2 linked regions of the Lentilactobacillus curieae genome follow. The protein of the gene in region 2 interacts with the protein of the main gene of each other region in a pairwise test. Links are inferred from orthologs where the notes say so. Each region holds a gene or a part of one and is shown on either strand. Other genes may lie near its edges. The genes, in order: tuf and PL11_RS09970.

Evidence for each region.
Region 1: the proteins of PL11_RS09970 (region 2) and tuf interact in binary tests that used the Bacillus subtilis proteins (3 or more experiments, as listed by UniProt). The link is inferred for Lentilactobacillus curieae from one-to-one orthologs.

Annotation. Positions count from the first base shown.
Region 1 is NZ_CP018906.1:87,115-96,987, forward strand. Bases 1-2,884 are described here. They hold tuf (elongation factor Tu), read right to left. Parts: upstream 2,095-2,884; coding sequence 907-2,094; downstream 1-906. Other genes in these bases: tig (trigger factor), read right to left, coding at 1-749; PL11_RS00520 (hypothetical protein), read right to left, coding at 2,278-2,884. Outside these bases: more of PL11_RS00520, read right to left, coding at 2,885-3,201; PL11_RS00525 (ribonuclease J), read right to left, coding at 3,278-5,035; rpsO (30S ribosomal protein S15), read right to left, coding at 5,168-5,437; rpsT (30S ribosomal protein S20), read left to right, coding at 5,677-5,928; holA (DNA polymerase III subunit delta), read right to left, coding at 6,008-7,033; PL11_RS00545 (DNA internalization-related competence protein ComEC/Rec2), read right to left, coding at 7,035-9,077; PL11_RS00550 (ComE operon protein 2), read right to left, coding at 9,281-9,757; PL11_RS00555 (helix-hairpin-helix domain-containing protein), read right to left, coding at 9,804-9,873. UniProt on the Bacillus subtilis protein: GTP hydrolase that promotes the GTP-dependent binding of aminoacyl-tRNA to the A-site of ribosomes during protein biosynthesis.
Region 2 is NZ_CP018906.1:2,037,353-2,050,750, reverse strand. Bases 1-2,821 are described here. They hold PL11_RS09970 (rod shape-determining protein), read left to right. Parts: upstream 1-817; coding sequence 818-1,825; downstream 1,826-2,821. Other genes in these bases: mreD (rod shape-determining protein MreD), read left to right, coding at 2,759-2,821; mreC (rod shape-determining protein MreC), read left to right, coding at 1,894-2,742; PL11_RS09975 (bifunctional folylpolyglutamate synthase/dihydrofolate synthase), read left to right, coding at 1-665. Also shown: more of mreD, read left to right, coding at 2,822-3,286; PL11_RS09955 (septum site-determining protein MinC), read left to right, coding at 3,314-4,003; septum site-determining protein MinD, read left to right, coding at 3,996-4,802; PL11_RS09945 (amino acid ABC transporter permease), read left to right, coding at 5,245-5,898; PL11_RS09940 (amino acid ABC transporter ATP-binding protein), read left to right, coding at 5,910-6,545; PL11_RS09935 (amino acid ABC transporter substrate-binding protein), read left to right, coding at 6,557-7,411; EF-P 5-aminopentanol modification-associated protein YfmF, read left to right, coding at 7,580-8,857; EF-P 5-aminopentanol modification-associated protein YfmH, read left to right, coding at 8,844-10,124; PL11_RS09920 (helix-turn-helix domain-containing protein), read left to right, coding at 10,205-11,212; pgsA (CDP-diacylglycerol--glycerol-3-phosphate 3-phosphatidyltransferase), read left to right, coding at 11,234-11,815; PL11_RS09910 (CinA family protein), read left to right, coding at 11,883-12,353; recombinase RecA, read left to right, coding at 12,447-13,398.

The sequences.
Region 1 (9,873 bases), 2.0 Mb from region 2 along the record:
AGTTTAGGCAATTCCTTAGCTTTAACTTCGTGAATTGTAGTCTTGAAGATAGCTTCTTTACCAGCTAATTCCTTAGCTTGGTAATCTTCAGGGAATGTAACTTTAACGTCTACATCTTCACCGGCTTTATGACCAACTAATTGGTCTTCAAAACCAGGAATGAATGAACCTGAACCTAGTTCAAGTGAGTAGTTGTCAGCCTTACCGCCGTCAAATTGCTTGCCGTCTACTGAACCATCAAAGTCAATGACAACAGTATCGCCATTTTCAGCAGCCTTGTCTTCTTTAAGTACAAGTTCAGCTTGGCTTTCACGACGCTTTTCAAGCTCGGCATCGATATCTTTTTGGTATACACGAGTGTTTTGCTTAGGAACACTAAGTCCTTGGTAGTCACCAAGTTTTACTTCAGGCTTAACGTAAACAGTTGCCTTGATAACCCATGGCTTACCTTTTTCCATTGATTCAACACTAATTTGAGGTTGATCAACTGGTTCGATTTTTGAATCTTTAACAGCACCTTCGTAGGCTTCTGGTAAGAGAATGTTCAAAGCATCTTCATAAAGTGCTTCTTCGCCGTACATTTGGTTAAATACTTGGCGTGGAACCTTTCCTTTACGGAATCCTGGAACGCTGATGCTAGTCTTATTTTTTTTGAATGCTCGATCTAAACCTTTTTCGATCAAGTCAGTACTAATTTCAAAAGTTAATTCTCCGTCATTAGTACCTTTCTTTTCCCATTTTGCAGACATTTTGTTTCCTCCGAGACAAAAGATTATTTGTACAATTTCTCATTGCATAACATTGTTATTTTAACGTATTAACAAGTAAAAGTAAAATCTATTTGAGATTTAAACAAAAAAGCCATGGGAAAAATCCCATGACTTTAAAAATGATGTGAAAATGAAATTAGTCTTTAACTTCACCAACAACACCGGCACCAACAGTATGTCCACCTTCACGAATAGTGAACTTAGTACCTTTTTCAATGGCAACTGGCTTAGTTAATTCAACGTTAAATTCAACGTTATCACCAGGCATAACCATTTCTACGCCGTCTTCCAATTCAATAACACCAGTAACATCAGTGGTATGGAAGTAGAATTGTGGACGATAGTTTGAGAAGAATGGAGTATGACGTCCACCTTCTTCTTTAGTCAAGATATAAACTTGGCCAGAGAATTGTTTGTGGGTTTGGATTGAGCCAGGGGCTGCAAGTACTTGTCCACGAACAACTTGTTCACGGTCAACACCACGAAGAAGTACACCAATGTTATCACCGGCTTGACCTTCGTCAAGTGTCTTACGGAACATTTCAAGACCAGTAACAGTTGACTTAGTTGGTTCGTCATGCAATCCAACGATTTCAACTTCGTCACCAACTTTAACGATACCACGATCAACACGTCCTGATGCAACAGTACCACGACCTGTGATAGTAAATACGTCTTCAACTGGCATTAAGAATGGCTTAGTATCGTCACGTTCTGGAGTTGGGATGTATTCATCAACAACGTCCATCAAGTGTAAGATAACTTCTTCTTGTTCCTTGTCGCCTTCGAGAGCCTTAAGAGCTGAACCGCGGACAACAGGAATGTCATCTCCAGGATAATCGTATTCTGAAAGTAATTCACGAACTTCCATTTCAACCAAGTCGATCAATTCGTCATCATCAACTAAGTCTGTCTTGTTCAAGAATACAACGATGTACTCAACACCAACTTGGTGAGCAAGCAAGATATGTTCACGAGTTTGTGGCATAGGACCATCAGTTGCAGCAACAACCAAGATAGCACCGTCCATTTGAGCGGCACCAGTGATCATGTTCTTGATGTAATCAGCATGTCCTGGGGCATCGATATGAGCGTAGTGACGAGTTTCTGTTTCGTATTCAACGTGAGCAGTGTTGATCGTTATACCACGTTCACGTTCTTCTGGAGCTGCATCAATTTCAGCATAGTCTTCAGCCTTTGCAAGACCTTTAGAAGCCAATACCTTTGTGATAGCAGCAGTTAAAGTAGTTTTCCCATGGTCAATATGGCCGATAGTACCGATATTAACATGGGGCTTTGTTCTTTCATAATGTTCTTTAGCCATTAATGAAACCTCCTGTTGTTTTCAAGAATTACATCAACTTTCATCAATGCATTTCTGATAGATATTATACTACATCTTCTCTAAAAGACAAAGCCGTCAATTTTTCGAAGAATCCTTAAGTATTATATCGATACTTAAATTGTTTGTAAACATATTACTGTTATTTTTTTGTTTTTATTTTCATTACATATATTTTATTCTTTGTTCTTGGTTAAGAATAATTTCAAACCAGCTAAGCATAACCGCCCCAGATTCAGTGTTCGGTGCGAATTCATCCCCCGCCAAATAGGATTGAATAATTTTAATCCAGTCATCGGAATTAATTATTACATCCTCGGCGTACGGAAACAAATAATTCCCCAACTGATATATTTGGGCTGATAATTGCTGGGCAAAAATTGGGTCATCATTCGCAAACTTCTCATCAACAACGTTGATTGTTTCTATGATTGGCTGAACACTATCAGCAATATCTATATTTGCTGGAATCACTTGATGAATTTTATCATCTAACCACAACAAATCAATTTGGTCATCAATTTTTAAACCAATCAATTCAAATAAAAATTGAGTTTTGATTACCTGCCAACCAGCTCGATCAATTAAAACTGCCTTCACCCCTTCCAGATATTCAGCAAGTGGCAGGCGATTTGCTTCAGACACAATTTTTGCCTGAACATCTGCGCTATGGCTTCCGATATAAAATAATCGCCGTTGCAGTTTCATGACCTCTTCACGATGATATTTTTTAAACTTAAATTCCGCAGTCTCAATTTGCGTAATTAGCTCTTTTGCATATTGATGATCAAGTACCACGGTAACCTTTCGAGCTGGGATAAATTGTTTATCCGCCAATAATGTCTTAACAGCAAACGTTACATCGCCAGGCCGCAAATTCTCCGTCCCGGCATCATCAATTAACTCAACAGCTGTTTGAATATCCGCCAACTTTGTGTATGCTCTGGCTTGTAAAAGTAAAAAATCGTATTGATCCCCATTTTGTCTTCTTAAGTCATCAATTTTTTTGATAGTTTGGTGATACTTTGCGTCAAGGAAATCTGCCTTGGCACTTTCAAAAATCACGTTATCATTCTCAGAAAGGTTCATGCAAATTCTCCTTATCGAATCAATATAAATAAGGTACAAATATGGCCTCAAAGGCGGTATTTGTACCTTGCTTACATTATTTATTATTGTTAGCTTTTTTCTCTGCCTTAGCAAGTTCTTCGGCCTTGTTGTTCTTAGAATGTTTTTTATTTGTCCGCTTATGGTGTTGGTTAACTTCCATAATAACCGGAAGAATAACTGGATGACGTTTAGTTTGTTGATATAGATAATCACTTAGACTTTCACGTACATCCTGTTTTAAATTACTCCAGTCAAATTCCTTATGCTCAAGGTTATTTTTGACCGTTTTTTCAATAATTTCAGATGCTTCATTCATTAAATCTTTATTGGCCTTAACGTAAACAAAGCCTCGCGAAGTCAATTTCGGCGCAGAGATAACTCGTTTTTTCTTTCTATCAATTGTAACTACGGCTACAAATATCCCATCTTCTGAAAGGACCTTACGATCCCGTAAAACGATGTTACCAATGTCACCGATTCCGCTACCGTCAATCATGGTATCAGCTAGGTCAAGGCCAGCTGAGATCCAAATTTCATCGTCATCGATTGAAATAACGTCGCCTTTATTTGGAATCACGATATTACTATCATTGTAGCCTAGTTGTTTTGCCAAGCCGGCATGGGAAGCGAGTAAGCGGTACTCACCTTGCACTGGAATAAAGAACTTAGGCTTCAAAATGTTTATTAATAGTTGTAAATCATTTTGACTAGCATCTCCGGATGAATTCATTTCATCAGCAATCATCTTAACTTCAGCGTCGGCTCTGTAAATCATGTCACGAGTCTTAGCGACTGTAGTTTCCATCGCAGTTGACGGTGTTGTAGTAATAAAGACTAAATCGCCTGATTCGATGTTGATGTCCTTCTGTTCGCCATTAGCCATCCGTTGTAAAGCTTTAATTGGCTCGCCCATTTTACCAGTTTGAATAATTACAATCTGATTTGGTTCAAGTTTCTCAAGGTCCTTTGCGTTTTCAATCAATAATTCTTGATCTGGCAATTTCAACATTGAAAGTTTAAGGGCAGTTTTAACGATTTTATCTAAGTCTTGGCCACTCAAAAATACTTTGCGGCCAGTTTTAGCTGCTGCATTGAAAACTTGTTGCATTCTGATAATGTTTGAAGCCACACTAGCAACAATGATTCGACCTTGATGGTCATTAAAGACACCATTAATGTAGTCACTAATCTGATTTTCGGATGCAGATGGCGTTGGATTCTCAGCGTTGCTAGAATCGCTCAACAGCGCTAGTACCCCTTGATCACCTAACTTAGTTAGTTGCGAATAATCAGTGTGGTACAAATGTGATGCGGTTTGGTCAAACTTAAAATCACCAGTGTAGACAATTGATCCGGCATCAGTGTGTACTGCAATTCCCAAAGATCCTGGAATTGAGTGAGTTGTTCTAAAGAAAGTAATCCGGACATCTTCAAAATCGATTTCACTCCGGTCACTTACGACATGAAAATCATCGAAATCGGTAACCTCATCAGCGTCAGCGACACTGATTTTTGCTAATTCGATAGTCATCTTTGAACCAAATACGGGAACATTAAACTCACTCAAAAAGTATGGTAAAGCGCCAATTGCATCAGCATGACCGTGAGTTAAAAATACCCCCACAATTTTATCGCGATTTTCTTCCAAATATGAAAAATCGGGGATAACTACGTCAATTCCTAGAAGTTCGTTTTCAGGGTACTTTAACCCACAATCTAAAATGTAAATACCATCGTTAATATTTACGGCATACATATTCTTACCGTTTTCTCGCACACCACCAAGTGGTATGACCTTAATCTTACTGTTCATGTTTCACCTCAAAATTTTTCCTTTTTTTACGTTCGTAATTCAGCTTCTTATAGTTTACCATACTTAAGCAAGCAACGAAATTTTGGGCAAAAAAAAGAGCCGAAAAATCGGCTCTTTGGAACAAATTTAATATTAACGACGAAGACCCAAGCTTTGGATAAGGTCACGGTAGCGTGAAACGTCCTTGTTACGTAGGTAAGCAAGTAAGTTACGACGGTGACCAATCTTCTTCATAAGACCACGTTGTGAATGGAAATCTTTACGGTGATCTCTCATGTGACCGTTGATTTCGTTGATGTCAGCAGTTAGTACAGCAATTTGTACTTCGGCTGATCCAGTGTCGCCTTCGTGACGAGCATATTTTTTGATGATTTCGTTCTTTTCACTTTGAGTAAGTGCCATGATATATTTACCACCTTATATTTTTAGTCCAACAACTGAGTACCCGGTAAGTGGCCCCGAAGTACTAAGTTGAAGGTCGTGCTTAACACACAAAGAGTATTATAAGTGATTTAACTTGATTACACAAGGATTTTTTAAATATTCAGTTAGAACTCCCCTTGCAAACACATGTGGTAATCTGTATAATAATGCTTGTTGAAATTTTACTTATAATAGTTATCGACTCGGAGGTGAAACCAATGCCAATTATCAAATCAGCCATCGAACGTGTGAAGACTAACGAAAAAGCACAAGAAAGAAACGCTTCACAACTCAGCAAAATGAGAACTGCCGTTAAGAAGTTTGAAAAAGCTCAAGCTGCAGGTTCAGATGATGCCAAAGAACTTTACATCAACGCCATCAGTGCAGTTGACCACGCAAAGTCAAAGGGATTAATCAAAGCAAACAAAGCTGCTCGTGACAAGTCACGTTTAACTAAGTTAGCTAAATAATAATTAGGTTAAGGCTTCAAGGCTTCAAACCGAATAAAAAAACAGGTTATCGCAACAGTTGTTGTGATAACCTGTTTTTTTACGCTGTCTTTTTCATAAAGTTGACCACGAAAAGTTCAAACAATAATTCTGGAGAACGGGCAGATGATTTCATCTCCCGCTCTATATTGACAAGTCCAAGGTACGCTGTTTTCAATTCGTCGTATGAAAACTTCCGAATTGATTGCAACGCTAATTTGACCCTATATGGATGCACTTTTAAGGAAGACGCAATGTTCCCTTGAGAATAACCGTGCTGTTTTAAAATCATCACCTGAATCAATAATCTAAACTGTTGAATTAAAACTGCATTGATTCTAATCGGTTCGTCGTTTTCCAGCAACAACTGATGGTATATATCTAATGACTTAGTTGGCTGCTTAGCTAACACGGTGTTAACCAAATCGAACACGTTTTGTTCCATTGACTTTGATACAAGGGCAGCCACAGATTCAGAATCGATCCGCTTGGATTGTTGATTATAGATTGTAAGCTTGGGGATTTCATTCATCATCTTTGTCAGATTACCAGATGTTAACTCAAGTAGTTTTTCAAGCGCAGCATCGTCAATGCCGCAACCAGCTTTTGCAACCTCACTCTTGATAATTGCTTTTGCTTCATTTTCAGTTGGGTTACCGATACTGACAACTGTTGCTAGCTTCTTAATTTGTTTAGTAATTTTCTTTCTAGCATCTAATTTTTCATAAGCAGCAAAAATTACCATAATTGTAGATTCCTGCGGGTGTTGCAAGTACTCAATCAATTCATCCAAATCATGATCAATTTTTGACTTTTTCTTGGTAGCTGTTAAAAAGTATGGATGAGAAATCATCACCAACCGCTTCTCACCGAAGAAAGGCATTGAAACAGCGTCCTCAACAGCGTTACTCAATGGTGTTTCTTCCATATCGTAAGTTGACATATTCATTGCTCGCTCTTCTTCAGGAATCAGCTCAGTAAATGTTCGCTTTATTTTATCTGAAAGGTAGTCCTGTGCCCCATCAATAAGGTAAACCCGATCAACGGTGCCGCTTTTGATTTGCTTTGTAAATTCAGAATACTTCATTTTAGCTTCCCTTCAAATTTACGGTTGGAACAAACCGACCGCGATTGTTTCGATAAACATATCTTACCATACCAGAAATTTGCGAATTAATAACCTTCACCCGATTACAACGCAAGGTCTGCATCGTTTCATCGTTTGGATGATGATAACGATTATTTCTTCCTGCAGAAATAAGCGCAATTCTAGGCTTAATCGTCCTAATAAAATCCGGAGCAGAAGACGTTTTACTTCCATGATGGCCAGCTTTTAATACATCGACTTTTAAGTTGGGATAGCGTTGCAAGACTTCAATCTCACCCGCCTGATCCAAATCACCAGTAAACAGCCATCTTTGATGGCCAATATTGCCAAAAACAACCATTGAATCATGATTTTCACCTTTACCAGCAACAAACGGATGAAGAATTCTTAACCCACCAACCAGACAGTTTTGCTTATCTGAAACCGGAACTAACTCAGTTGCAGTTCCAGCTTTCTTCAAACGTTTAATAAAGCTAGGATTCTGATTCATACCTATAGGAACCACTACTCTTTTTACCCGTAACTGCTTCATGTAAGCTGGTAAATCCCCACAATGGTCAGCATCCTGATGGCTTAGCAAAATTTCATCAACCGTATTGATTCCAATACTCTTTAAATAATTAATTCCAATGCGTTCGGCACGATAAGTTTCACTCTGTCGTTGCCACGGTCGCTCACCGAAGTGCACCTTTCCACCCGTATCGATAAGAGTTACTCGGCGATTGAAAGGACGTCTGATTAGGAAACTGTCTCCCTGACCAACATCAATCATCGTGACCTCACCATTCATTGGAAAATGAATCCAAATAAAAGTGCACAAGTACATACAAGATAACCCAACCAACAGTAGTTTCCGACGTGAATTATGGACACTAAGAGTAACCCAGAAAGTAACGACCAGCAAGACAATCGTTATCCAGACTCCAGGTTTTCCAAATACAATCATTCCCGGTAATTCCCCACAAAAATTTAGTGAAGCAGTAAACACAGACACTATTCTTTCTGCAATAGATATCACAATTGGCAGGTCACCAAAAACACTTGCAGCCAATACTAACGGGAAGATAATTACGGAAAATATTGGTAAAAATACCAGACTGGCAAGAATTGACAGGATATGCCACTGGTAAAAATTTTCTAGCAAAATTGGTAGGGATATCATGTTTAACATAACTGTCTTAGAAAATAGTTTCCACTTAGCAGTGGCAATTATCCCTAGAGACAAGGAGTAACTAAGTTGAACGCTAAGCAAATAGGTAGCTTCTGGCAGCCAAAACAGCTGTAAAATTAACGTGATACTCCAGGAGTCTAAACTCGATAGGTCACGGCCAAGTAGCACTGCAAATTGTCTTAATACTGCCATAATAACCGCCCTAAATAACCCAGGGCTACCACCAGCAAATTGAAAGTAAACCACTAAACAGATGATTTTTAATAATGCACTCGTTCGTTTTGGAAATTTAACCCCTGCTAATAGTCTTTCGACTAACCCCAGAAAAAATGCAACATGCATCCCCGAAACAGAAAAGACATGCAATAGTCCTAGTTTTGAACTACCAGTCATTTCTTGATAAAAATCACTATCTCTGACACCAATTACCAATGCCTGGCAATAACGCTTTATGTTTGGTGGATAGTTTGCCGTTCTACATAGCAATCCCGTTCGCAATGCATGTGGCAGTTCATTGATCTGTATTTTTGCTGGTGCAGGGACAACAGTAAGGTTCGTAACGTTAACTAGACTACTAATTCCCTGATGCCGATAGTACAGACCAGTATCAAACTCATTAACATTAGTTGCTGGTTTGAACTTTTCAAGCTTACCAACAACTGTAAGGAAAAGTGGCCCATTATTTCTTTGAATCATCAATTTTTGTGATTCTGAGCTTAACCTTGAAAAATACACCCTTTTCTTATTATCAAAATGTGAGTTGGCAACAAGGTTTATCTGCCCACCATTCAACTTTATCTCATCTGGAAAAATTCGGATTGTTTCGTGAATTTCGGAATTTACAGTCTGCATTTCTACCTGTTGTTTAAAAGTTAAGCAACGCCATGTAAATAGTGTTCCCACTATTAGCGCCACTATCCATAGAACATTAAAATTTAGTTTCCATACTCTTATCGCCCAGAAAATCAAGCCAATCACACCAACGAGAGGATGAAATTCCAAGGCGCTGAGGCAAACTAATAGAATTGCAATAAATATCCATAGTCTCTTAATTATTAATCAGACAAATAGGAGTCAAACGGAATTTTGGTTAGGTCTTCATGAGTTAATTCAATTTTATTCAGCTCAATGTTTTTAAGTTTGATTAATTTTTGAGCATACTCATCATTGTGGTAGTTACGTAGATAGTTAATCTTTTTTATTCCTGCTTGTAACAACATCTTAGTACATTGTAGGCAAGGAAAATCAGTGACGTAGACTTCTGCACCGTCAGTCCGCTCACCAAACTTTGCACATTGCAAAATTGCGTTCATCTCGGCGTGAATCGTTCTAACACAATGACCATCAACAAGGTAGCAGCCTTCATCGATACAGTGAGCATCACCTGCTACTGAACCGTTGTATCCTCCAGCAATAATCCGTTTATCTCGCACTAACACCGCGCCAACAGATAGACGCTCACATGTACTCCGTGAAGCTAATAAAACTGCTTGGGTCATAAAATATTGATCCCATTTGATTCGGTTATCCATTCCGTTCACCTTCCAAGAAATTTATATCGCTTAAAATTATCTCACGTTATACGCAAATTGACGACTTTAAATTTGCAAATGTTTTATCGCCAAATCCGGGAACCTCTTTTAAATCT
Region 2 (13,398 bases):
ACGGTAGCACACTTTATAAGCTTGGAAGGGACTTTCATGCTAGCTACAGTGAAGTTAAGGATTGGATGGAAAGATTCGTATATTCCGGTTTCAATTATAGTCTAAATCTCAAAACTAAATTACTTGGTGAGTTTCAGGCACACAACGCTTCTGTCGCAGTTTCAGCATATCTTGTATATTGCAAGTTAAATAACATTCAGCCAAATGGATATAGCATTCAGGACGCAATCAAAATAACTAGCTGGGCTGGTCGATTTGAACGGCTGAGTTCCCGACCATTCATTTATATTGACGGTGCCCATAACGTTCCGGCTGCCCAACAGCTCGTGAAGTTGCTTAATACAAACTATTTTTCTGGGAAAATTTATATTGTAATTGCGATTCTCGCAGATAAGCAGGCAAAGGAATTTGTGGATGAAATGAGTAAGGTCAACAACGTAGAGATCACGTTGACAACGTTTAATACACCGATGAACCGGGAACTATTCGACGCAGTTTCCGTTGAACAAGCAGAAAACAAAAACGGGGTTAAAGTCAATTTTGAACCGGACTACAAAGAGGCAATCAATCATATTAAAGCCAAAATGGGTGCCGATGATTTGTTGTTGTTGACTGGCTCACTTTACTTTATTTCAGATGTAAGGGCATTTTTATTAGAATATTAGGATTAATTCTAAGGTTTGTTTTAAGATAGTAACCTGTTTTCATGGAAATAATTTATTTTTTTACCTGGTATGCTATACTTATTTCGTTAAAACATTAAAATGCGAAAAAAGCGTATAAAAACTTTTGTAGTGAATTGAAGGGATGGAATACCGTGTTCGGACTAGGAGAAAAAAATATCGGAATCGATCTTGGTACAGCAAACACGATCGTTTACGTTGATGGGAAAGGAATCGTCCTCCGAGAACCATCAGTTGTAGCAAAAAGCACAAAGGACGGCGAAGTAATTGCCGTGGGTGAAGAAGCCCGCGCAATGGTTGGTAGAACTCCAGGTAGTATTCAAGCAGTTAGACCAATGAAAGATGGTGTTATTGCTGATTACGACACCACAGTTGCCATGATGAAGTACTTTATTGAAAAAGCACTTGGCCATTCTTCAGGGAAACCTTATGTTATGGTTTGTGTTCCTACTGGAATTACCGCCGTTGAAAAGCGTGCGGTTATCGATGCAACGAGAGTTGCAGGTGCAAGGGATGCCTACGTAATTGAAGAACCATTTGCAGCTGCTATTGGAGCAGGGCTTCCTGTTATGGATCCGACCGGTTCAATGGTTGTTGATATTGGTGGTGGTACAACTGATGTTGCCACGATTTCACTTGGTGGGATTGTTTCAAGTCGTTCAGTGAGAATGGCTGGAGATAAGCTAAACGATTCAATTATTGGATTTGTTCGCCAAAAGTACAACTTACTGATTGGTGAAAGAACTGCTGAACAACTTAAATGGGACATTGGTTCTGCGTCAGCTAAGGCTGCCAAGGATATTGAACCAGTTCCAGTTCGTGGTCGAGACTTAGTTACTGGACTTCCAACTACTGTTGAAGTTAGTGGTGTTGATGTTAACGCTGCAATCGCAGAGTCAGTTGCTGAAATCATTGATACAGTTAAGGAAACTTTGGAAGAGACTTCTCCCGAAATTGCCGCTGATGTTATTGATCATGGTATTGTGCTAACTGGTGGTGGTGCTCTACTTAAGAACCTTCCGGAAGTTATTGCTGAAGAAACTCAAGTTCCTGTAACCATTGCTCCGGATCCTTTGGACTGTGTTGCCATTGGTACTGGCGAGTCATTGAAGAGTATTAACGTGATTAAGAAAAAACAATAGTATCGTTTTTTAAGCCTTAGGAATTTCTTAGGGCTTATTTTATGAACGATTGACTGATGGAGGCAATTATGCAAAAGTTCTTTTCCAACAGAAAGTTGGTAATTATAATTATCTGCTTGATCATCAGTTTTGGTTTAATGACATTATCCGTATCTGTGAGAAACAAACGCAGTACACCGCCTGTAATTCAACAATTTGGTAATGATATTGTTGGTTTTGGTGACCGGTTCGTTGCAACTCCAATGAATGGAATTCAGCACGGTTTTGTATCTCTAAAGAATTTGCTCAATACCTATCAGGAAAACGAGCAACTTAAATCAAAGGTTGATCAACTAGTGCAGACCCAGGTTAAGGATCAGGCACTGGAAAAGGAAAACAAGCAGTTGAAACAACAGCTACAAGTTGGTTCAACAATGACTAGCTATGACAAGATTAACGCTGCGGTTATTTCAAGAACACCATCATCTTGGGCAAGTCAATTGATTATCAATAAAGGACAAGCTTCGGGAATTAAAAAGAACATGCCAGTTATTGCTGGACAAGGATTGATTGGAACGGTTTCAGAAGTTAACAAGACGAATAGTAAGGTTGTTTTGATTTCAAATACTGCTGAGAATTCCAATAGATTTGCTGTGCAAATTGCAGGAGATGGCGGTAAAGTGCTAAACGGAATCATTACTGATTATAACGATGATACGAGTCAACTGATTATGGGTAACATTACGTCGAAGGAAAAAATTTCTAAGGGCGATAAAGTTGCTACTTCTGGATTAGGCGGTGTTGTTCCTAAGGGAATTTACATTGGAACTGTTTCAAAAGTTGGTAAAGATGATTATGGACTAGCTAAAAAGGTATACATTAAGCCTGCAGCGGATCTTCATGATATTGAAATCGTCTCTGTTGCGGTTAAAGAGTAATTGGGGGCTGGTATAGTTGAAAAGAAGAATTCCGGTTTCGGTTATTTTTATAGTTGGTCTAATATTGGCGTTTTTCTTGGATGGTTCGATAAGTCAAGCGTTTGCAAGTGTGTTGTATGCAGCACCAAATTCAATGGTTCCGTATTTAACCCTGATGTGGCTATGTATGACGGCATTCTTCTCTACTAGAATAAAACGTCTTCACGTGGGTATCTGGGCAGCAATCATTGGTTTTGTCTTTGATTCGTACTACACAGGCTTGCTAGGGGTTTACGTATTCATATTTCCACTTGTCGTTTATATAGGCCAGGCGATTTATGAATCGTTACCTAAAAATTTTCTGAGTGGTTTTTTGGTTTTCTTCATTGATGTTACTTTTGCTATTAGTCTAAATTGGCTAGCAAACATCTTTGTTGGCCAGGTTGAGCCGTCAGCATCTATTTTTCTGGTAAATGCTTTGGCCCCAACTTTGGCATTGAATTTATTTTTCTTTGCAATATGTTATTTTCCAATTGAATCGTTGTATGCTAGACATAGACGTTAATTTGGAAATCTTAGGGGGTAGGTATTGATGGCAGAGGCAGCTGTTTTGAAAGGCAGTAATGATGGTTACGAAATAATCTTGAGTGATCGGGCTGCGTACGATGATATCTTTAAATCATTGGTTAAGCTACTGGACAACTTAAAAACGCAGACGGCTTCAACAAAACCGCAAAAAATTGCGTTTGAAATTACAACGGGAAGCCGTTTGTTTAATTCAGACGAACGTTCCGAAATTGAGAAAGTATTTGCAAACTATCCTGACTTTTCAATTCATCGTATCAATTCAGATGTTGTTACTAAAGAAGAGTCAAAGAGAATTATTGAACAACAGACCGTTCATATTCTTGATAAGACAATTCGAAATGGTCAGGTAGAAACAGTAACAGGAGACGTATTATTTCTTGGGAATGTCCATGAAGGGGGTAAGTTATTCGTCAGCGGTAATTTATTCGTTTTGGGACAAGTTGATGGTATTATTCAAGCAGGGTACCCCAATATGGAAGATAAGCTGATTATTGGGGACGTACATAATGCTCAGCAAGTTAGAATTGGTGAGCAATTCGAAATCCTAGATGACTCTCCCAAGAGTGACAAGATTAACGAATCCACAGTTTCATATGTTAACGATCTTCATTTGCTTGATTACGGCGAAGTTGAGGATTTAAACGAGATTAACCCAAAGTTCTTTAACCAGATTGGAGGAGTCAATAATGGGTAAAGCGTTAGTTATCACTTCAGGTAAAGGTGGTGTTGGTAAGACAACTTCTTCTGCCAACATCGGTACCGCATTAGCAATGATGGGCAAAAAGGTGGTATTGCTTGACCTTGATATTGGTTTGAGAAACCTTGATGTTGTTTTGGGGTTAGACAACCGTATCATGTACGATATTGTCGATGTGGCAGCAGGTCGCGCTAAATTAGCACATGCCCTGGTAAAGGATAAGAGATTTGATGATCTCCTTTATCTATTACCAGCCGCACAAAATACTGATAAGACTGCATTAACAGAGGATGAAGTTGTTGAAATCGTGGAAGAATTAAAACCAGATTTCGATTATGTCTTAATTGATTGTCCTGCAGGAATTGAACAAGGATTTATGAATGCAATTGCTGGTGCAGACGGTGCTTTGATTGTTACTACACCTGAAATTTCGGCAGTCCGTGATGCTGATCGCGTCGTTGGATTGCTTGAAACCCATCCACTAAAGGAAGAACCATTATTAATCATTAACCGTATTCGGACGCACATGATGAAAGATGGTTCAGTGATGGATGTTGATGAAATCACCCATCATTTGGGAGTTGAATTATTAGGGATTGTGTTTGATGATGACGCCGTTATTTCAACTTCTAATCATGGTGAACCAATCGTATTAGATTCAGATAATCCTGCCGGTCAAGGATATCGAGATATTGCGCGTAGAATTACTGGCGAATCTGTTCCTTTGATGGAAATGAAGGAAGAGTCAAAAGCTTCGTTCTGGCAAAAGTTTACTGGTTGGTTTAAAAAGAATTAGCTATTTGAACTTGACGAATGGCTTATCTTTAAGTATTATTTAAACTAACATTTTACATTAATAAAGACTATGATCAGAAATCTAGGTTATCAACTTCTACAGAGAATCATCAATTTGGTGGAATGATGATGTTGGCGATGCTTAGTTCACATCTGGGAGTCATTTTCCTGAAAGCTTTAGTAGGGAAAAACGGTGAGCACGTTATTGCTGAAGTTTAGTTACTAAACTCTTGAGGTCTACGCTGTAGACGAACATGAGGTGGCACCACGATTTAACAATCGTCCTCTTAGGCTTTTGCCTAAGAGGATTTTTTGTTTTTCAAAGTAGTAATTAAACTTCTTGAGGTAGTGGGCGCGAGTCCACTACGAATTGAGGTGGAACCGCGAAAACCATCGCCCTCTTGGTAAATTATCAAGGGGACTTTTTTTATGGAGGAATTATTATGTTAGATTATTTAGGACAAATTTTACCAGCATTATTATCTGGAACAAAAATGACATTATCAGTATTTTTTTGGACATTAATTGCCTCAATTCCACTAGGAGCAATTGTGGGTTTGGGCATGTTAAGCAAGTTTAAGCCCTTAGTTTGGCTAATTAACTTCTATGTTTGGTTGATGAGAGGAACGCCATTGTTGCTGCAATTAATAATTGTCTTTTATGGGCTACCTTTGATGCATCCTTTTGCAATTGTTTTTCCTCGGTACGAAGCGGCTTTATTTGCATTTATATTAAACTACACCGCATACTTTGCAGAAATCTTTCGGGGCGGTTTTCAAGCAGTTCCCAAGGGTCAACTTGAGAGTGCTCGGGTACTTAGACTTACGTATTGGCAAACAATCCGCTACATCGTAATCCCACAAGTGTTTAAAATTGTGTTGCCATCCATTGGAAACGAAGTTATCAATTTGATCAAGGATTCATCATTGGTCTACGTAATTGGTTTAGGAGACCTACTACGCGCTGGAAACGTTGCTAGTGCAAGGGATGTCACATTATTACCGCTGATTTTTGCAGGGGTAATTTACCTGTTATTGACGGCTGTATGCACAGTGATCCTAAGATTAATTGAAAAGAAATCCAGTGTTTGGAGATAGGAGTGTCATCAATGTTAGAAGTAAAAAATTTAGTTAAACGATTTGGAAACAGAACGATTATTGATGACCTGTCTGTACAGGTTAAAGATCAAGAAATATTATCAGTGGTTGGACCATCCGGAGCTGGAAAAACAACTCTTCTCAGGTGTATTACTGGATTAGAGAAGGTTGACTCTGGTGAATTTTACTGGGATAACCAAAAGTTTGATCCAACTGATTCTAATCCCAAAAACATGATTATTGGGGTGGTTTTTCAGGACTATCAATTATTTCCAAATTTAACGGTATTGGACAATATTACTCTGGCACCCAGATTGGTTAAGAAAGAAAGCCTAGATGAATTAGAAAAGTCAGCTAGCGAACTTTTAGCACGGTTGGGCCTCGAAGGAAAAGAAGATTTATACCCATATCAGCTGTCAGGTGGCCAAAAACAGCGGGTCGCTATTGTTCGGGCTTTGGCAATGAATCCTAAGGTTCTTTGCTATGATGAGCCAACATCTGCACTTGATCCCGAGCTGAGAGATGAAGTTGCCAAAATTATTATCGATTTGAAGCAACAAGGAATGACTCAGTTAGTTGTTACCCATGATATGGATTTTGCAGAAAAAATTGCTGATAATATTTTACGGGTTGAGCAACTGAAGTAAGGGGTGGTTGGATGAAGAAGAGATTGATTCGCAGTTTGTTCGCAGTGACATTGATAATGATTCCGCTACTTTTATCAGGTTGCCGAATTGAATCACGACAAAAATTAGAGAGTAAGCCTGACACCTGGGAGACCGTTCAGAAGCAAAAGAAGATTGTTATTGGTCTTGATGATAGTTTTGTTCCAATGGGATTTCAGACTAAGAGTGGCAAAATTGTTGGTTACGATGTTGACCTTGCCAAAGCTGTTTTCAAACAGTATGGAATTAAGGTTGATTTTCAGCCAATTGATTGGTCAATGAACGTTACTGAGTTGCGCAATGGGACGATTGATTTAATTTGGAATGGTTTTTCAATTACGCCGCAAAGATCTAAGGCGGTTTCGTTTAGTACTCCATACTTAGTGAACGACCAAATTTTAGTTACTAAGAAGAAAAATAACATCAATAGTTTTGCGGACATGCAGGGTAAAGTTGCCGGGGTCCAAAATGGATCCGCTGGGGCAATGGATATTGATAACCAGCCTAAGTTGCTGAAAGATCGGATCAAGGGTCACAGTCCCGTATTGTATGATTCCTTCACAGATGCGTTCATTGATTTGAATTCAAACAGAATTCAAGGGTTATTGATAGATAGCATTTATGCTGACTATTACATTGCTCACCAGTCTGACCGAAAATCATTCAAAGTTATTAAAAGCAATTTTCCAAAGGAATACTATGGCGTTGGAATGCGAAAAGGTGATACAATGCTCAAGCAAAAAATTGACCAAGGCCTAAAGGAATTAGCTAAGAATGGTAAGTTAAAACAAATTGACCAGAAGTGGTTTGGAAGTAAAGTATCTTCACCTCTTTTAAATAATAAGTGATTATCGTAGATTATTGAGTATAGCGAGCGTTACGGACGATTAAAAGTTCTGTAGCGCTCATTTATTTGGTTAAAATTCAGTTTTTTTATTAATTTGAAACATTCGCTATTGAGATTTTGGCCTGGTTCATTTACCATGAAATTTGTGATTCATCCAAGGAGGATGCTTGTGAACGAAATTAAATCAAAAAATTATCGAATTTTTACTCATAATACCGATAAATTTAAAACTACCAAAATTACTATTTACTTTACGCTTAAGTCAGATGAGAAGAACTTTGCGAAAATGGCGCTATTGAGTGAATTACTCGGAAATGCCACAAGTAAATATTCCAGTGAGACGGAGGTTTCTAGACAGCTTTCGAGAATGTATGGTGCCAGTTTCGGAGTTACAGTTTTAAGATACGGAGATGTTCACACACTTCGAATCAATATTAGTTTTCCAAATGATAAATACCTTCCAGATAATCATCACGTTGTTTCAGAAATAATGGGATTCCTCGATGAGGTTATTAATCATCCACTAATAGGTGGTAATCAGTTTGAGGAGAGCTTTTTTAATTTACATAAAGCCAATCTACTCAATTACTTCAACTCAATTATTGAAAACCGCGAATACTATGCAACTATCCAGTTGCAAAAATTAATGTTTCCAAACGACATTAACCACGGAAGCTTTTTATACGGAACAATTGATCAGCTTCAAAAAACCACGGCAGCTGATTTATTTGATTTCTATCAGTGGTTATTAAAAAATGCCAACATTATGGGATTTATCGGTGGTCATATCGATGACGAGTTTGTTAATCAATTAGATGAAATCATTCCCAATACGGATCATCAATTTGTCAAACTAGATCCGTTTGTTAAATTACCGCAAATTGATAAGGTAGCTCGAAAAGAACAAAAATTAGAAATTGATCAAACTGTGTTAACCATGGGTTACGAGTTACCAATTCTTTCAAATGATCCTGATTATTATAATGCAATTGTTTTGAACCAGGTACTGGGTGGCTCACCTCAGTCAGTCCTGTTTAATGATGTGCGTGAGGATCAGAGCCTAGCCTATGATATTTCTTCATCATATAATTCTTTGAACGGAACTTTGTCGGTATCAGCAGGAATCTTACCTCAAAATCAACCGTTAGTTGAAGATTTAGTTGCTAAATCCATTGAAAAAATTATGAATGGAAATATTGACGATACAGTAATTTCGGGAATCAAACAATCACTAATTGACCAGCGAAAATCTAGTGCGGACTCACTTGGGGCACAAATCGAAAAGCTTTTTGTCAAAGAGATTACTAACGCTAGTGTTGATGACGACGACTTTATAGCCGGCGTTAAGTCAGTTAAAAAGTCTGACGTGGTTGACTTAGCCAAGCAAATAAAATTGCGAGCAGTTTTTGCCTTAAAGGGTAATGGAGGTTCGGATGAAAATAATTAATTATCCTGAGTTCAGTGAACAGTTATTTCAAGAGACTCTCCCTAACGGATTGAGAGTATTTTTACACCCCATGGCAGGGTTTAATCGGACCTCTGCCGTACTTAGTGTTAACTACGGTTCAGCGGACTCGAAGTTTGTTCGTGATGGTAAGTTGATCACTCAGCCAGCAGGAATTGCGCATTTCTTAGAGCATAAGATGTTTGATAAAAAAGATTATGATGTTTTTGAGTTGTTTAATAAAAATGGTGGTAGGTCAAATGCGTACACCTCATTCACTAAAACCAACTACGTATTTTCATCAACGGATAATGCAAAGGAAAACCTAGAGTTGCTCCTTAATTTTGTGATGCAACCATACTTTGACAAGCAAAAGGTCGAACGCGAAAAGGGAATCATTTCTCAAGAAATAAATATGTACAAAAATGATCCCGATAATCAGTTATTTACGTCGAGTGTTCAATCTATGTATAAAGGGACATCATTAGCAGATGACATAGCTGGAACTGATGAATCATTGGCAAAAATTACGGTGGAAGATCTGAATTTGGCTTACGATACATTTTACCGTCCTGATAATATGACGTTAATTGTTAGTGGTAACTTAGACCCAGAGAAGTTGATGACAGTTATTCGTGAAAACCAAACGCAGTATCCAAAGCGCAATAGGAATGTTAAATTTGTTGCTCCTAAGCCCGAGGATGTTGAGGGGCGCACAGAAATCATTACTATGGACGTATCAAGACCTAAGGCTGCATTTACTCTAAGAAGTAATTTGGATAAGCAGTTGAGTGGGGATGAAGGATTACGGCACGAATTAGGACTAAATTTATTGATGAACCTGTTTTTCTCAGAAAACTCTTCCCAGTATGATGAGCTTTACCATCAAGGGATAATTGATGATTCATTTTCATTTGAAATTGAAGTTGAACGAGGCTTTCAATTTGCCATGTTGGCTGGAGATACAGATGATCCTGCCCAATTTGTATCAAGCTTAAAGGGAATTGCTGATTCAATTCCTGAATTACTGGATGCAAAGGCAGAAGAATTTGAACTGCAAAAGAGGGAACTGTTAGGTAACTATGTTGCTATGATGGATTCCCCAGAGGCAGTCTCCAATCAATTTTATGGGTTTGACGACAAACCACAAACCATTTACGATGAAATTGAGATTATCAGCAAATTGACATTGGATGACATTAAAATAATTAGTAATAATTTTCTCGCAAACTACACTCCAGGGTGTGTAACGGTTCAAAAGAAAGTTTAAATTATTTTTTAAGGTGTAAATCTGATGAAAATCATATGCTATACTTGACTTAATGATAAAAAAAGTAATGGAGAATCAGTATGGATAACGAAAACCAATCCGTAACAATTGGACAAAAATTACACGATGCAAGGGTGGCCAAAGGTTATACCCTTGATGATTTACAAAAAAATACCAAAATTCAAAAGCGTTATTTAATGGCGATTGAAGATAACAATTTCGATGCTTTACCAGGTGAGTTCTACGTGAGAGCCTTCGTTAAACAATACGCTGACTCTGTGGGACTAAACGGTCAGGAATTGTTAAACGACTTTAACCACAAGCTTCCGGATACTGAAGATCCTGAATATGTTGATCGAGTAAACGATGACAATCCTCAAACTCGTTCAGTTCAACGTAAAGCTGATGAGCGAACTGAGAAAATTCGCCGTTATATTCCGATTGCAGCCGTTTCTGTGGTTGTATTGATCATCTTGATTGCCATTTGGGTTGCTGCAGCTAAAAGCACTAGGAATACTGCAAAGACTGAAATTGAGACTAGCAAAGTTTCTGTTTCTGGATCAAGCTCAAGCAGTAAGTCATCCAGTGCCAAGAAAGCCAAGAAAAAGGCCTCAACTTCAAATACGAAAGTTAGTTTCAGTCAACTGTCAGCAACTGATTCTGATTTAACTTATCGGGTTAAAGGTGCTTCCAAGACGCCTAAAATTAAGCTAAGCGTTACAGAAGCATCAGGATCAGATTCAGCTACTTCTGACTCGTCTGCAACTAGTGCTTGGATGTCAGTAACTGCGGACGGTAGTTCATTGTGGCAAGCTGCTTTAACTGCTGGTAAATCACACACCGTTTCGCTTCCTGCGAATACATCATCAGTAACAATTAATTCTGGTAATGCACCCGTAACCAAGATTTCTGTTGATGGTAAGCAAATGAAGTTGCCAACAGCATCAAGTCAGGTTAGAAACGTTATTCTCCAACTTAACGGTTCAGCAGATTCATCAAGCACTGAAACTTCTTCATCAACAACTGATACAACAACGGATACTACGGGTACCCAAACAGGTACAGATACAGGTACCACAGGATATTAATAAGAATGTTGAGGGCTTAAGATGAATTTACCAAATAAATTAACAATTTTTAGAATCATTTTGATACCATTTTTCATTTTGATTTTAGCGATTCCTACAACAATGGGGGTTATGCAGGTTGGCGGAACAGTCTTAACAGGAAGCCGACTTCTTGCTGCTTTGGTTTTCATCGTTGCCTCGCTAACTGATTTTTTGGATGGTCAAATTGCTAGAAGAAACCATTTGGTCACTAACTTTGGCAAGTTTGCTGACCCATTAGCCGACAAAATGTTGGTTATGACAGCATTTATCTTTTTGGTGGAGTTAAATATGGCACCTGCATGGGTAGTTGCCATAATCGTTTGCCGGGAATTAGCAGTTACTGGTCTAAGATTAATCATCGTTGAAAATGATGGCCAGGTATTGGCAGCCGCTTGGCCAGGGAAAATTAAAACTACAACGCAGATGTTGGCAATTATTTTCTTGCTACTTAATAACGTCTTCTTTGCGGCAATTAACTTACCACTTGGAGAAATTATGTTATACATTTGCTTGTTCTTTACAGTTTATTCTGGGATTGATTATTTTGTTAAAAATCGGTCAATTTTCTCTGATTCTTTTTAAATAATTTTCAAAAGAAGATAATTTTTTATCTTCTTTTTTCGTATCTATATCTTTGGGAGGAATGGTAATGACAATTCAAGAGCGCGTGGTAAATCTTCTGATTGAGAAAGACATTTCAATTACCGCTGCTGAAAGCTTAACTGCAGGTGAATTTCAAAGTACAATTGGCCAAGTGCCTGGAGTCTCAAGCGCCTTTGAGGGTGGTTTTGTGACCTACTCGAATGAAGTTAAGGAACAACTGCTGGGAATTCCAAAAGATGTAATTGATACTTTTGGGGTAGTAAGTGGTGAGACTGTTGTTTGGATGGCAAATCAAGCACGATCAATCCTAAGAAAAGATATCGGGATCTCATTTACTGGAGCTGCTGGTCCTGATTCACTAGAAGGTAAACCAGCAGGAACAGTTTTTATCGGGATTGCGCTTCCGGGTGATAAAACTTATTCAAGGGAGTATCACTTCGATGGTAGTCGAAATGAAATTAGAACACATTGTGTTGAGCAAGGGCTAAAATTAGTTTTGGCGGAAATTGAAAAATAAACGAACTTTTGTTCGCATTTTTGTTGATTTTTTTAAAAATCATTAGTATAGTTGACTAGTAAACATTTCCTAACGGAAAGTGGGAGGTAACGAATGGCTGACCAAAGAAAAGCTGCCTTAGATAAGGCGCTAAAGAGTATTGAAAAAGAGTTCGGAAAAGGCTCCATCATGCGAATGGGAGACAAAGCCGATACCCAAATTTCAACAATTCCAACTGGCTCACTAGCCCTCGATGAAGCACTTGGGGTGGGTGGCTATCCACGAGGAAGAATCGTTGAAATCTACGGTCCTGAAAGTTCTGGTAAAACAACGGTTGCGTTACATGCCGTTGCTGAAGTTCAAAAACGTGGGGGAACTGCAGCATACATCGATGCCGAAAATGCGTTGGATCCTGTATATGCAACTCATTTAGGTGTAAACATTGACGATTTGTTGCTTTCACAACCAGATACTGGTGAACAAGGGCTTCAGATTGCCGATGCCTTGGTTACCAGTGGTGCAATCGATATTGTAGTTGTCGATTCAGTTGCTGCATTGGTTCCACGAGCAGAAATTGACGGTGAAATGGGAGACCAACATGTTGGGTTACAAGCTCGTTTAATGTCACAAGCGCTTCGTAAGTTATCCGGAACAATTAACAAAACTAAAACAATTGCATTGTTCATTAACCAGATTCGTGAAAAGGTTGGGGTTATGTTTGGTAATCCTGAAACCACTCCTGGTGGCCGGGCATTGAAGTTCTATTCAACAATCAGACTTGAAGTTAGAAGAGCTGAACAGATTAAAGATGGAACTGACATTATTGGTAACCGGACCCGAATCAAAGTGGTTAAGAATAAGGTAGCTCCTCCATTTAGAAGAGCCGAAGTTGATATCATGTATGGCCAAGGAATCTCTCAATCTGGTGAACTTATCGATATGGCCGTTGAGAAGGACATCGTTAATAAATCTGGATCTTGGTATTCATATGGTGAGGATCGGATTGGCCAAGGTAGAGAGAACGCTAAGCAATACCTTGTTGACCATCCAGATATTTACGCCGAGG